DNA from 2 places in the Pseudomonas sp. LBUM1656 genome. Region 1 is predicted to be linked to the other one. Evidence: riboswitches for the same ligand, from Rfam matches in the RefSeq annotation. Region 1 holds a riboswitch; the other holds the start of a gene.
What was found. A riboswitch is a leader RNA that binds a small molecule or an ion and turns the genes downstream of it on or off. The one in region 1 is predicted to bind cobalamin.

Region 1 (7,121 bases):
GTCCCCACCACCCAATCCTGATCCGGCCACGTTGCCCGATGAATCACCGCGATCGGGCAGTCCGCGCCGTAATGCGGCAGTAATTCGGTGAGGATCTTTTCCAGATGCTGCACGCCCAAATGAATCGCCATCGTCGCCCCATGCTGCGCCAGGCTGCCCAGTTCCTCACCGGCCGGCATCACGGTTTTGTCGGCATAACGGGTCAGAATCACGCTCTGTGAAATGTCGGGCAACGTCAGTTCTGCCCCCAATAGCGCCGCACACGCCGCAGTCGCCGTGACCCCGGGAACGATTTCAAACGCAATCCCGAGTTCGCGCAGATAACGAATCTGCTCACCAATCGCCCCATATAGACTTGGATCACCCGAATGCACCCGCGCGACGTCCTGGCCTTTGGCATGGGCGGTCTTGATCAGTTCGATGATCTGTTCAAGGTGCAACTCGGCGCTGTTGACCACCTGTTTGGCGCAATGGCCCTCGAGCACGGCGGCGGGTACCAAAGAGCCGGCATAGATGATCACCGGGCAACTGCGGATCAGCCGTTGGCCTTTGACGGTGATCAGTTCCGGGTCGCCGGGACCTGCGCCAATGAAGTAGACGGTCATCGTCCGTTCCTTTGAATAGAGAGTCTGTCAGAACAGGGGCTTGGGCAAGGCTTCAGATGAAGATTGCTCATGATCGAAGGTGGGGATTATCGGGGATCTTACGCAACGCAGGCCAACGCCAGGGTGGCCTGGGCATATTTTTGTCGCAAAATCAGCAGTTTCGCCGGTGCGTTGGCCAGGTGTTCGGCCAAGGCAAGGGCGGCACTTTCCGCCACGCCGTAGCAGCCGGTGCGTTCGAACGCGATGTCCGAATGGTGGCTGAGTTGCGGTTTATAACCTTTCAATTGCTCGCTGCTGAAATACATCAGCGGCAACGCGAGTTGTTCGGCGAGTTCGATCAGGCCAGGCTCATTACGCTTCAGGTCGATGCTGGCCAGGGCCTTGATCTGATGAAGTTCGATTTTATGAGCTTGCAAAGCCTGATCGATCAGCGCCCGCAGCGTGCTGGCGGGGCAGCCGCGCTGGCAGCCCAGGCCGACCACTAACGTCGGCGCTGTGCGGGGATCAATCATGCGTGGTATTGGCCATCGCTTTTGCGACGGAACAACCAGGCGCTGATCAGGCCCAGAGCCAGCCAGAACGCGACGTTGGTCAGCTGTGAAGCGATTTTGAATTGCGCTTCCAGGGCTTCCGGAGCCAGCATCGAGTGCACCTCCGGTTGTGGCGCGCCGATCACGTGCGGAACGGCGAGAATCGCCACGCCGAGGATCTTCATCAGCCAGTGACGGCTGAACACAATCAACGCAATGCCGACAGCCGTGGAGGCGGCCGTGCCGATCCACCAGAGTTGCCGTTGGGCCAGATCAGCGGCGGCAGTGCCCGGCAATTCAGGCGGCAGGCCGAGGGTCGGCGCCAGTACGAAGGTCGCGTAACCCGCCAGGCCCCAAAGCAAGCCCTGAGAGGTCTTGGTCGGTGCACGCAAGGTGTAGAGACCGGCGAGCATCAGGGCGAAACCGACGGCTACCACCAGGTTGCCGCCGGTGGTCGACAGCACGCGCTGCCAGCCATCTTGCGGCTCCCAGGCTTCGGCGTCGTGAGTGTGAGCGGCGACACCGGCGGCGTGTTCGTGAACTTCAACCGCGGCCGGCTCGGATTTTTCGTAGGTTTCCGCCTGCAAAATCAACGGAGAAACCCAGAAGCTTTGCAGCAGGGTCAGCAACAGGGCGGCCAGCAGCCCGGTGAAACCTGCGGTTTGCGCGATACGCTTGATCATGTCGGCAGGTCTCAATGGCACGGGAAGGCGGAGCTGTGACGGGTATCGTGCGCGGCGTTGTGTACCGCTTCGATGTGCGAGAAACCGGCGAAATAGACGAGGCACGCGCCAAGGATCGACGCACACACGGCGGCGGTCAGGCGTTGGCTCAGGGTTGTGGTGGTGCTGGCGGTGCTGTGGCCGGTGCTGCTGATGATCGACATGGCGCTTCCCTCTGGTCTGTCAGCGGGTGAATAGAGCGCATGGAAGACCCCTGCGAGTCGGGCACGCAGAGGTTCAACAGCGCCCGCCCACCGCGGGTTTGTTATTCAGTGATCGTAGTGGTCACTTTGTGTTGCGGGCCGGTCTCCGGGCTCACGAGGGGCCAAGGCTTGCGCCTGAACCTGCAAGCATCACCTTCCCATGCCGAACTGCTGGCACAGTGGATTTGACGCTTCGCTCGCTTACCGTTGCGGGGGCAGCACCGGACTGACATGGCTTTGAGTAAAGCACATGATTCACCGGTTTCCCGTTTCACCCTGTGAAGGGCACCCGTAACAAGGCGTGTAGGAGAGCATGGGCGGGGGTTGGGCGTCAATTGGCAGGGGTTCTCAACTCGGAACCGATGAGCCCCTTTCGCGAGCAAGCCCGCTCCCACATTCGACCGCATCTCTCTGAAGGAACTTGGTCAAATGTGGGAGCGGGCTTGCTCGCGAAGGGAGCGCCGCCGATGTCATGTGAACATTGACCCGCCCCCACACGATGCGTAGCCTTGCGCTTTCGAGGTTCTTCGGCATCGGCCGAAGCTAAGAAGGGAACGCGGTCGATGCCGCGGCTGCCCCCGCAACTGTGAACGGTGATGTTCGCTGCCACGCCACTGCAAGCCCTGTCCAACGGGGTCGCGGGAAGGCGCAGCCAACGCCAGGCCAACCGCCCGGCACACCGTCAGCCAGGAGACCTGCCTCGACACAGATTCTCACTACAACCGGGCGGGGTGATCCGGTGGCGAACTCTTCCGCGCGCGCCCGTCGCTGCGATTGTCGTCCCGTATGCCCGCCACCTTGCCAAAGGGCATCCGATGAAAACACTGGCCAAACTCCCCGTCACCATCGTTACCGGCTTCCTCGGTTCGGGCAAAACCACTTTGCTGCGGCACATGCTCGACAACGCACAAGGCCGCCGCATCGCGGTGATCGTCAACGAGTTCGGGGAACTGGGCATCGACGGCGAAATCCTCAAACAGTGCTCTATCGGCTGCACGGAAGAAGAGGCCAACGGCCGCGTCTACGAACTGGCCAACGGCTGCCTGTGCTGCACCGTCCAGGAAGAGTTCTTCCCGGTGATGCGCGAACTCGTCGCCCGTCGCGGCGACCTCGACCACATCCTGATCGAAACCTCGGGTCTGGCCCTGCCAAAGCCTTTGGTTCAAGCCTTCCAGTGGCCGGAAATCCGCAGCGCCTGCACCGTTGACGCGGTGATCACCGTGGTCGACAGCCCGGCCGTCGCCGCCGGCACCTTCGCCGCGTTCCCGGATCAAGTGGATGCCCAGCGCAAACTCGACCCGAATCTGGACCACGAATCGCCGCTGCACGAGCTGTTCGCCGACCAACTGGCCAGCGCCGACCTGGTGATTCTCAACAAGGCCGACCTGATCAGCCCTGAAGACCTGGCCCGTGTGCGCCTGGAAGTCGCCGAAGAGCTGCCGCCCGCCGTCAAAGTCATCGAAGCCAGCAGCGGCCGTGTGCCACTGGACGTGCTGATCGGCCTCGGTGCCGGTTCCGAAGAACACATCGACAGCCGTCACAGCCATCACGATCACCACCATGAAGGTGAAGACGATCACGATCACGACGCCTTCGATTCGATCTCAATCGAACTGCCGCAAGCTGACGAAAGCCTGCTGCTCGACGCGCTGACCCAACTCGTAGTCCAGCACGGCATCCTGCGCGTCAAAGGATTCTCGGCGATCCCGAACAAACCGATGCGCTTGCTGATCCAGGGCGTGGGCACGCGTTTCGACAAGCATTTCGACCGTCAGTGGGGCGCCGATGAAGCGCGCACCACGCGTCTGGTGCTGATCGGCCAGGAACTGGATGCCGCTCTGCTCGAAGCGCAATTGCGCGCCGCGCTCAGCGTTTAAGCCATGCACCTGCTCAGGACCCAGCCCGGCGGTTTCGTGTCGGATGACAACATCGCCGACCTTGGACAAACCCCCGCCGAGCTGGTGATCCTGTGCAGCGGTGATTCAAGCCTGGCGCTGCTTGCCGAAGCGGCGCAGCAGTTACCGCACGATTACCCCAGCGTGCGTCTGGCCAACCCGATGCAGGTGCAGAATCATGCGTCGGTCGACTTGTATGTCGACGAAGTGTTGCGCCATGCCAAGGTGATTCTGATTTCGCTGCACGGCGGCATCGCCTATTGGCGTTACGGGGTCGAACGTCTGGTGGAGCTGTCCCAACGCGGTGTGCAGCTGATTCTGGTGCCAGGCGATGATCGTCCGGACCCGGAGCTCAGCGACCTGAGCACCGTGTCTGCCGACGACCGCGACCGGCTCTGGCAGTTTTTGCGTCAGGGCGGCATGGCCAATGCCCTGGATTTTTTCCGTTGTCTGGCCAATCGCTGGCTGGATCGCGATTACGCCTGGGCTGAGCCGCAAACCCTGCCGCGCACGGCGATTTATCATCCGCAGAAAAGCCCCGCTGAACTGAGCGATTGGCAAGCCGACTGGCAGGCCGGTCAACCGGTGGCGGCGGTGCTGTTTTATCGCTCGCATTTGCAGGCGGCGAACACTGCGTTTATCGATGTTTTCTGCCAGCGTTTGCAGGCGGCGGGTTTGAATCCGTTGCCGATTGCGCTGGCCAGTTTGAAAGAACCCGGCTGCCTGACGGTGGTCGAGGATTTGCTGGACGAAGTCGAGGCGGGGGTGATTCTCAACACCACCGGTTTCGCACAATCCAGTCCTGAAGCGCCACATTTGCGACCGTTTCGACGAAACATTCCGGTGATTCAGGCGATTTGCGCTCAGGACAACGAGCCGGGTTGGCTCGCCAGCGAACAGGGCCTCGGCCCGCGTGATCTGGCGATGCACATCGCATTGCCGGAGCTGGACGGGCGGATCATCAGTCGGCCGATCAGCTTCAAGGACCTGGCGTGGCGCAGCGAGCGTAGTCAGTCGGACGTGGTGTGCTACCGGGCGCAGCCGGAGCGCATGGATTTCGTCGCCGAACTGGCGCGGCGCTGGATCGATCTGGCGCGCGTGCCGAACAGTGAAAAACGCATCGCCCTGATCCTCGCCAACTACCCGACTCGCGATGGACGCATTGGTAATGGCGTAGGTCTTGATACTCCCGCGGCTGCGCTGAACATCCTGCGCGCGCTGCACACCGAAGGTTATCCGCTGCCTGCCGAGTTGCCGGAAAGCGGCACTGCGTTGATTCAACAATTGCTCGGTGGCGTCAGCAACGACCTCGACACCATTGACCCGCGTCCCTGTCACCAAAGCCTGGCGCTGGACGACTATCGGCTGATGTTCAACACATTGCCCGAAGCCAATCAGCAAGCCGTGCTGAAGCGCTGGGGCACGCCCGACAGCGATCCGATGTGCCGTGACGGACGCATGATGATCGCCGGGCTGCGCTTTGGCCTGACCTTCGTCGGCATTCAACCGGCGCGGGGATATCAGGCAGATCCGAGCGCGGTGTATCACGACCCGGACCTGGTGCCGCCCCACGGCTATCTGGCGTTCTACTTCTGGCTGCGCAACACCTACGGCGCCCACGGTGTGATCCACGTCGGCAAGCACGGCAACCTCGAATGGCTGCCGGGCAAAGGTGTCGGGCTCTCGGAAAACTGCTGGCCAGACGCGTTGCTCGGGCCGCTGCCGAATATCTATCCGTTCATCGTTAACGACCCGGGCGAGGGCGCCCAGGCCAAGCGTCGCACCCAGGCGGTGATCATCGATCACCTGATGCCGCCACTGACCCGCGCCGAAACCTATGGCCCTTTGCGCAACCTTGAGTTGCTGGCGGACGAATATTACGAAGCGCAGTTGCTCGATCCGCGCCGCGCCCGTGAATTGCAGCGCGACATCCTGCAACTGGTGCGCGACACCCACATCGACCGTGAATTGCAACTGGATGAAAAGCTCAACAGCGACGCCGATGCGGCGATCTGGCTGCCGCGTCTGGACACATACCTGTGCGACTTGAAAGAGTCGCAGATCCGCGATGGCCTGCACATCTTTGGCGAGTCACCGACCGGGCGCTTGCGCATCGATACGTTGTTGGCGCTGTTGCGTATTCCCCGAGGCGATGGTCGTGGGGCGCAATCGAGTCTGTTGCGGGCGTTGGCCAAGGCGTTTGAGTTGGGGTTTGATCCGCTGGATTGTGCGTTGGCCGAGCCGTGGGTCGGGCCTCGACCGGATGCCTTGATGTCGATCAGCGACGAAGTCTGGCGCACCGCCGGGGATACCCGAGAACGCCTGGAGCTGTTTGCCACTCAATTGATCTCGCAGACACTAAACCCGCCTCAAGCCAACCCCGACCCCTGTGGGAGCGGGCTTGCTCGCGAAAGCGGCGGGTCAGATAAATCAATATCGACTGACACTCCGCTTTCGCGAGCAAGCCCGCTCCCACAGGAGGCGCGCTGGTCTGAAGTGAGCGCCATTATTGATAGCCTGCGCGAAGTCGTCGCCCCACGTCTGGACGCCTGCGGCCCCGCAGAAATGCGCGGCCTGCTCGACGCCCTGAGCGGCCGTTTCGTACCGGCCGGCCCCAGCGGTGCGCCGAGTCGCGGTCGTCTGGACGTGCTGCCGACCGGCCGCAACTTCTACTCGGTGGACGTGCGCAACCTGCCGACCACCACTGCCTGGCGCATCGGTTTCCAGTCGGCGAACCTGATTCTCGAACGCCATTTGCAGGACCACGGCGATCACTTGCGCCAGCTCGGCCTGTCCGTCTGGGGCACCGCGACCATGCGCACCGGCGGCGATGACATCGCCCAGGCCATGGCGTTGATGGGCGTGCGTCCGGTCTGGGCCACCGGCAGTCAACGGGTCGACGACTTTGAGATCCTGCCGCTGAGCTTGCTCGACCGTCCTCGCGTTGACGTGACATTGCGGGTCTCCGGATTCTTCCGCGATGCCTTTGCCAACCTGATCCGCCTGTTCGACGCCGCCGTACAAGCGGTCGCCGCGCTGGATGAACCAGACGACCTGAACCCTTTGGCCGCCAAAGTGCGCGCCGAGCGTGAAGCGTTAATGCAATCAGGCCTCGATGAAGACGCGGCCAGGCGTCAGGCCGGCTGGCGCATCTTCGGGGCCAAAC
Region 2 (7,121 bases), 1.0 Mb from region 1:
CGGCACCTCCGAGGCTGGCTTCGATTGCAGCGGTTTCATCGGTTATCTGTTCCGTGAAGAAGCCGGCATGAACCTGCCGCGCTCCACTCGCGAAATGATCAATGTGGATGCGCCGCTGGTGGCTCGCAGCGCGCTGAAGCCGGGCGACCTGCTGTTCTTCGCCACCAATGGTCGTCGCGGTCGTGTCAGTCACGCCGGGATCTACCTGGGTGACAACCAGTTCATCCACTCCAGCAGCCGCAAAAGCGGTGGTGTCCGGGTCGATAGCCTGGGCGACAGCTACTGGAGCAAGACCTTCATCGAAGCCAAGCGCGCACTCGCGATGGCCCCGACCGTGGTCACGGCACGCAAGTAAATCTTCAGCCTGTCGCCACGTCAGTGGCGACAAAAAGTCTCTTCGCAACGAAGTAGGCGGACAGTTTGTAAGGCGAACTTAAAGTCTTACTTGAAGTTTGGCCCATAGCCGCTAGAATCCAGATCTATTATTGATGGCAAACCGCCTGCGTCCTGCGCAGGCGGTTTTCTTTTCTGTCTTCCCGGCAGAAAAAAGCCGCAGCCAGATCAGGATGTTCTGCTAATGACGATGTCGGCCCGCCTCACCATCATGCTCTTCGCAGCGCTGCTCAGCGCTTGCGCCAGTCGCACACCGCCTCCTGCGCCGGTGGTTCGCGCCCCCATTGTTTTCGGTAACCCGCAACCCTTTTCCCCCGAGGCAGAAGACGTGCTGTTCCGCGCGCTGGGCCTGGTGGGCACGCCGTATCGTTGGGGTGGCAACACGCCGGATTCGGGCTTCGATTGCAGCGGTCTGATCGGTTACGTCTACCGTGATGTCACCGGTATTTCCCTGCCGCGTACCACCCGCGAAATGATCAGCATGCAGGCGGCCAGCGTCGGCAAGGAAGGCCTGCAGACCGGTGACCTGATCTTCTTTGCCACCAACGGTGGCTCCCAGGTCAGCCATGCCGGTATCTACGTCGGCGAAGGTCGCTTCGTTCATGCGCCCGCCACTGGTGGCACGGTGAAGCTCGACAGCCTGTCCAAGGCTTACTGGCAGAAGGCATATCTGAGCGCCAAGCGTGTTCTGCAGCCTGAGCATTTGGCGCGCAATCCGTAGCATTCTGTCCGAAGAGGTCGTCATGACCGCCCGCACGCTCAATCTCGACGATTCCCTGTATCAATACCTGCTCGACGTTTCCCTGAGGGAAACGCCGCTGCTCAAGCGCTTGCGCGACGAAACCCAGGCAATGCCGATGGCGCGCTGGCAGGTGGCGCCGGAGCAGGGGCAGTTCCTCGCTTTACTGGTCAAACTCATTGGCGCGAAGCGATTGCTGGAAGTCGGCACGTTCACCGGTTACAGCGCCTTGTGCATGGCCGCTGCGTTGCCGCAGGACGGTTCGCTGATCTGCTGTGATATCCCCGGCGACTACAACGCTATCGCGCGTCGTTATTGGCAGGAGGCGGGGCTCGCCCATCGCATCGATCTGCGTCTGGCGCCTGCGCTGGAAACCCTGGCTCAGCTGGATCAACCGGGGCAATTCGATCTGATCTTCATCGATGCTGACAAAGCTAACTATCCGGGCTATCTGGAGCATGCGCTGCGTTTGCTGCGCATCGGCGGGCTGGCGGTGTTCGATAACACGCTGTGGAGCGGGCGGGTGCTTGAAAAGGATCCCGAAAGCGCAGACACCCGAGCCATCCAGGCGCTCAATCGCGCCTTGAAGGATGACTCGCGTGTGGATCTGTCGTTGTTGCCGCTAGGAGATGGTTTAACTCTGTGTCGTAAAAAGTAAGTGCTGAGCCGCTCCCACATTAGTTATGTATTGGCAGCTTGAGATTACTTGGCTGCGGAAACCCGCCACACCTTGTTCCCCACATCATCGGCCACCAGCAAACCCCCTTGCTGATCAATCACCACGCCCACAGGCCGGCCCATGGCTTTCTCATCCTCATTGAGGAAACCTGTCAGCACATCCACCGGTTGCCCGGTCGGTTTACCGCCCGCGAACGGGACGAAAATCACCTTATAGCCACTGTGTGGCTTGCGGTTCCACGAGCCGTGCTGACCGATGAAGGCGCCTTCCTTGAACTGCGCTGGAAGCGAGTTGCCCTCGGCAAACGACAGGCCCAGCGACGCGGTATGCGGGCCGACCGCGTAGTCCGGCGCAATGGCCTTGGCCACCAGGTCCGGGTTTTGCGGCTCGACGCGAATGTCGACGTGCTGGCCGTAATAGCTGAAGGGCCAGCCGTAGAATCCGCCGTCTTTCACCGAAGTGATGTAGTCCGGCACCAGATCACTGCCAATTTCGTCCCGCTCATTGACCGCCGTCCACAAGGCACCGGTCTGCGGTTCCCAGGCTAGACCGTTTGGATTGCGAATCCCCGAGGCGAAGATGCGGTGATTGCCGGTGGCGCGATCCACTTCCCAGATCGCCGCGCGACCTTCTTCCTGGTCCAGGCCGTTTTCGCCAACGTTGCTGTTGGAGCCGACCGTGACGTACAGCTTGCTCCCGTCCTTGCTGGCGATGACGTTTTTGGTCCAGTGGTGATTCAACGTGCCGCCCGGCAGGTCGACCACCTTGATCGGCTGCGACTTGATTGCCGTGGCGCCGTTTTCATAGTGAAAGCGCAGCAAGCGATCGGTGTCGGCGACGTACAGGTCATTGCCGACCAGGGTCATGCCGAACGGCGAATTGAGGTTTTCCAGGAACACCGTGCGGGTTTCGGCGATGCCATCGTGGTCCTTGTCCCGCAGCAGCGTGATGCGGTTCGGGCTGGGGACGCCGGCACCGGCACGGCCCATGACTTTGCCCATTACCCAGCCGCGAATGCCTTTGCCGTCATCGGGTTTCGGTGGCGCGTTGGTTTCGGCCACCAGCACGTCGCCGTTGGGCAGCACGTAGAGCCAGCGCGGGTGATCGAGCCCTTCGGCGAATGCCGCCACTTGAGTGCCCGCCGCAGGAGTGGGTTTCGCGCCCTCCGGCCAGCCGATCGCCGGGGCGATATTCACCGTCGGGATCAGGGTTTTGTTGGGTTCTGGCAACTTGGGTGACGGGCCGGTGCCGTCGGAGACTTGCAAGCTGGAGGTTTCACCACAAGCGGCGAGCCCTCCGGCGAGCGCGATGACGAGAACGAGCTGGGGCTTGCGCATGCGGATCTTCCCTATGAATGCATTGACTTAATCATAGAGAAGATTTGAAGCGCGATGGTTCAACCGGTCAGCCGCGGGCTTCCTTGAACAGCACGGCGATGCCGGGGTGATAGTTGCCGGCTTCATTGCGCAACTTGCGATAGGCGTACGGGAAATACCAGGCCACGGCGCAGCTGTGTTCTTTTTGCAGGTCGTCGACCATGTCCTGAAGTTCTTCCGGTGTCGCGCTCTGCTGGGCCTTTTGGGGCGCAACAAACAAGCAGCCGAGTTTCAGGTCGCTGGCGTAGCTGATGCGTTTGGCGTTGCTGGTGATGTCCTGCAGCGCCTGGCTCAGGTTCAGGCTATTGACCTTCGGCCAACGTTGAGTGGCCTGAAGGTAGGCGCGTTCTTCGGGGGAGGCGATAAACAGATCGGCACGGCCGTTGCGTTCGCCTTCTTCGTTCTGCTTGCGCGTTGTGGTTTGTTGCAACGTGACCATTTCCGCCATCCAGGCCGCGGCGGAGAGCAAGCCAAGGTTGGCTTTTTCGTCGTACCAGTAAGGCGTATCGTTATCGCCGCGCACCGCATTGTAGCGGTCTATACAGTCAAACCAGCGTTCCAGCACCGGTCGCAGGAATTCCAGCTTCGGATTGCTGATGATCATGCCTTGCATGTTGCTCACCCTTTGTAATTGTGATGTTGGGTTGTGGCGCTTTGATATCACTGCTGACAGTGTGGTGCAAGTTGGGGTGTCAGTAAATTGACCGGCGGCAGTATATCGCTCGCCCGCGCTTTGTCTTCAATTGACGCTCCACCCCCAACCCTCTAACCTTCGCGGCTTGTTTCAGGTGCTCTGTGGCGAAGGTCGACAGAGTGAAACAGGGAAGCCGGTGAGTGACCATCTTCAAGCGACGAAACGTCACGATCCCGGCGCTGCCCCCGCAACGGTAAATGAGTAAAGATTGCGCCTTGAGCCACTGTGTCGACTGTCGACATGGGAAGGCGCGCAGTCCGGCGCAAGCCGCTCATGAGCCCGGAGACCGGCCTGATTCATCCAACGGCATCACGGTGGGCGATGCCAGGCTTCTTGCCGTCTATTCTTGTGCCTGCCCGCCGTTATCCAGCCTCAACGGAGAGCTCCCCCATGACTGATTCCCCTGATCGTGACGAACGCCATCTGGCGCGCATGCAGCGCAAAAAAGCCGTGATCGACGAACGCATCGCCAACTCGCCGAACGAGTGCGGCCTGCTGCTGGTACTGACCGGCAACGGCAAAGGCAAGAGCAGCTCGGCCTTCGGCATGCTCGCCCGCTCCATGGGGCACGGCATGCAGTGCGGCGTGGTGCAGTTCATCAAGGGCCGCAACAGTACCGGCGAAGAGCTGTTCTTCCGCCGCTTCCCGGAGCAGGTGCGTTTTCATGTGATGGGCGAGGGCTTCACCTGGGAAACCCAGGACCGCCAGCGTGACATCGCCGCCGCCGAAGCCGCTTGGGAAGTGTCCCGCGAACTGCTGCGCGATCCATCGATCGGCCTGGTGGTGCTGGATGAGTTGAACATTGCGCTCAAGCACGGTTACCTCGACCTCGATCAAGTGCTCACTGACTTGCAGGCGCGTCCGCCGATGCAACATGTGGTGGTCACCGGTCGCGGCGCCAAACCGGAGATGATCGAACTGGCCGACACGGTCACCGAAATGGGCGTGATCAAACACGCATTCCAGGCCGGGATCAAAGCGCAAAAAGGCGTCGAGTTGTGAGCTGCACTTTATGAATAGCCATCGTCAATGCCCGGCGGTATTGATTGCCGCGCCGGCCTCCGGTCAGGGCAAGACCACCGTCACCGCCGCGCTGGCCCGTTTGCATCGCAATCAGGGGCGCAAGGTTCGCGTGTTCAAGTGCGGCCCGGACTTTCTCGACCCGATGATTCTCGAGCGCGCCAGCGGTGCGCCGGTGTATCAACTGGACATGTGGATGGTCGGCGAGCAGGAAAGTCGTCGACTGTTGTGGGAAGCCGCCGGTGAGGCCGACCTGATCCTCATCGAAGGCGTCATGGGCCTTTTCGACGGCACGCCGTCCAGCGCGGACCTGGCGCGGCACTTCGGTGTGCCGGTGCTCGGTGTGATCGACGGCACGGCGATGGCGCAGACTTTCGGTGCGCTGGCGTTGGGGTTGGCCAAGTATCAGCCGGACTTGCCGTTTGCCGGTGTGTTGGCCAACCGTGTTGGCACGCTGCGCCACGCGCAATTGCTGGAAGGCAGCTTGACGGAAGGCTTGCGCTGGTACGGCGCGTTGTCGCGTGAGACCGGGATTGAATTGCCGAGTCGTCATCTCGGTCTGGTCCAGGCCAGCGAGTTGAACGATCTCGACCTGCGCCTCGATGCCGCGGCCCAATCGCTGGCCAGCAGTTGCGACGTGGCGCTGCCGCCGCCCGTGGAATTTGCGGCACCTGAAATGATCGTCGCCGAGCCTTTGCTGGCCGGCGTGCGAATCGCCGTGGCCCGTGATGAAGCGTTTGCTTTCACCTACGGCGCGAGCCTGGATTTGCTGCGGGCCATGGGCGCCGAATTGCTGTTTTTCTCGCCGATCCGCGATGCTGATTTGCCAGAGGCGGACAGCCTTTATTTGCCGGGCGGTTATCCGGAATTGCACCATGTGGCGCTGTCACAGAACACCTCGATGCTCAATGCTATCCGCGCCCATCATGCCGCCGGCAAACCGTTGCTGGCCGAATGTGGCGGGATGTTGTACCTGCTCGATTCGTTGACCGACGTCGAAGGCACTCGCGCTGAATTGGTCGGTTTGCTGGCCGGTGATGCGGTGATGCAGAAACGTCTGGCTGCGCTGGCGCTGCAAGCCGTTGAGTTGCCGGAAGGTTCGTTGCGCGGGCACACCTATCACCATTCGTTGACCAGCACCGAGCTTGAGCCGATTGCTCGTGGGCTGAGCCCGAACGGCGGGCGTGGGGCGGAGGCGGTTTATCGTGAGGGGCGGATGACGGCTTCCTACGTCCACTTCTATTTCCCGTCCAATCCGAACGCGATCGCTGCACTATTTCTTCCCGACTTCAGGGACGCCTTCGCGAGCAAGCCCGCTCCCACATTGGATCACCTAACCCCTGTGGGAGCGGGCTTGCTCGCGAAGAGGCCATGACCGACAACGCATTTTCCGAAGCCGAACGCGAAGCGGTTTATAGGACAATTGCCGAACGCCGCGACATGCGCCACTTCAGCGGCGGCACCGTCGAGCCCGAGTTACTGCAGCGCCTGCTCGAAGCAGCCCATCAAGCCCCCAGCGTCGGCCTGATGCAGCCCTGGCGGTTCATCCGCATCAGCGACCGGGCCCTGCGCGGCAAGATCCAGCAACTGGTGGAAGAAGAACGCATCCGCACCGCCGAAGCCCTCGGCGAGCGCACCGACGAATTCATGAAGCTCAAGGTCGAAGGCATCAACGATTGCGCCGAGGTGCTGGTCGCCGCGCTGATGGATGATCGCGAACGCCACATCTTTGGCCGTCGCACCTTGCCGGAAATGGACATGGCCTCGTTGTCCTGCGCGATCCAGAACCTCTGGCTGGCCTCCCGCGCTGAAGGTCTGGGCATGGGCTGGGTGTCGCTGTTCGAGCCGCAAGCACTGGCGGACTTGCTGGGTTTACCCGCCGGAGCCAAGCCGTTGGCAGTTCTTTGCCTCGGCCCGGTCAAGGAATTCTATCCGGCGCCGATGCTGGTACTCGAAGGGTGGGCGCAGGCGCGTCCGCTCAGTGAGTTGCTGTATGAAAATTATTGGGGAGTGAGTCAATGAGTGTGGCGTTATTGAGTGTCGCCGCGGTGGCGCTGGACGCGCTGCTGGGCGAACCCAAACGCTGGCATCCGCTGGTGGCGTTCGGCCGTTTTGCCGACCGCATCGAGCGACGTTTCAATGGTGAGGGGCGCGGCTGGCGCAGTCACGGCGTCACCGCTTGGGTGATTGCGGTGTTGCCGCTGACCTTGCTGGCCACGG

Region 2: another riboswitch for cobalamin. It lies ahead of cobO (cob(I)yrinic acid a,c-diamide adenosyltransferase); the one in region 1 lies ahead of ACA072_RS13150 (CbtB domain-containing protein).

What each region holds. Positions count from the first base shown of each region.
Region 1 is NZ_CP166800.1:2,877,475-2,884,595, forward strand. It holds gene cobM (precorrin-4 C(11)-methyltransferase) at 1-605, opposite strand, end outside; gene ACA072_RS13140 (cobalamin biosynthesis protein) at 704-1,117, opposite strand; gene ACA072_RS13145 (CbtA family protein) at 1,114-1,818, opposite strand; gene ACA072_RS13150 (CbtB domain-containing protein) at 1,830-2,021, opposite strand; cobalamin riboswitch at 2,141-2,368, opposite strand; cobalamin riboswitch at 2,564-2,777, shown strand; gene cobW (cobalamin biosynthesis protein CobW) at 2,876-3,937, shown strand; gene cobN (cobaltochelatase subunit CobN) at 3,941-7,121, shown strand, end outside.
Region 2 is NZ_CP166800.1:1,866,968-1,874,088, forward strand. It holds gene ACA072_RS08305 (C40 family peptidase) at 1-355, shown strand, start outside; gene ACA072_RS08310 (C40 family peptidase) at 578-1,114, shown strand; gene ACA072_RS08315 (O-methyltransferase) at 1,137-1,790, shown strand; gene ACA072_RS08320 (PQQ-dependent sugar dehydrogenase) at 1,835-3,148, opposite strand; gene ACA072_RS08325 (hypothetical protein) at 3,216-3,800, opposite strand; cobalamin riboswitch at 3,957-4,190, shown strand; gene cobO (cob(I)yrinic acid a,c-diamide adenosyltransferase) at 4,272-4,883, shown strand; gene ACA072_RS08335 (cobyrinic acid a,c-diamide synthase CobB) at 4,894-6,276, shown strand; gene bluB (5,6-dimethylbenzimidazole synthase) at 6,273-6,923, shown strand; gene cbiB (adenosylcobinamide-phosphate synthase CbiB) at 6,920-7,121, shown strand, end outside.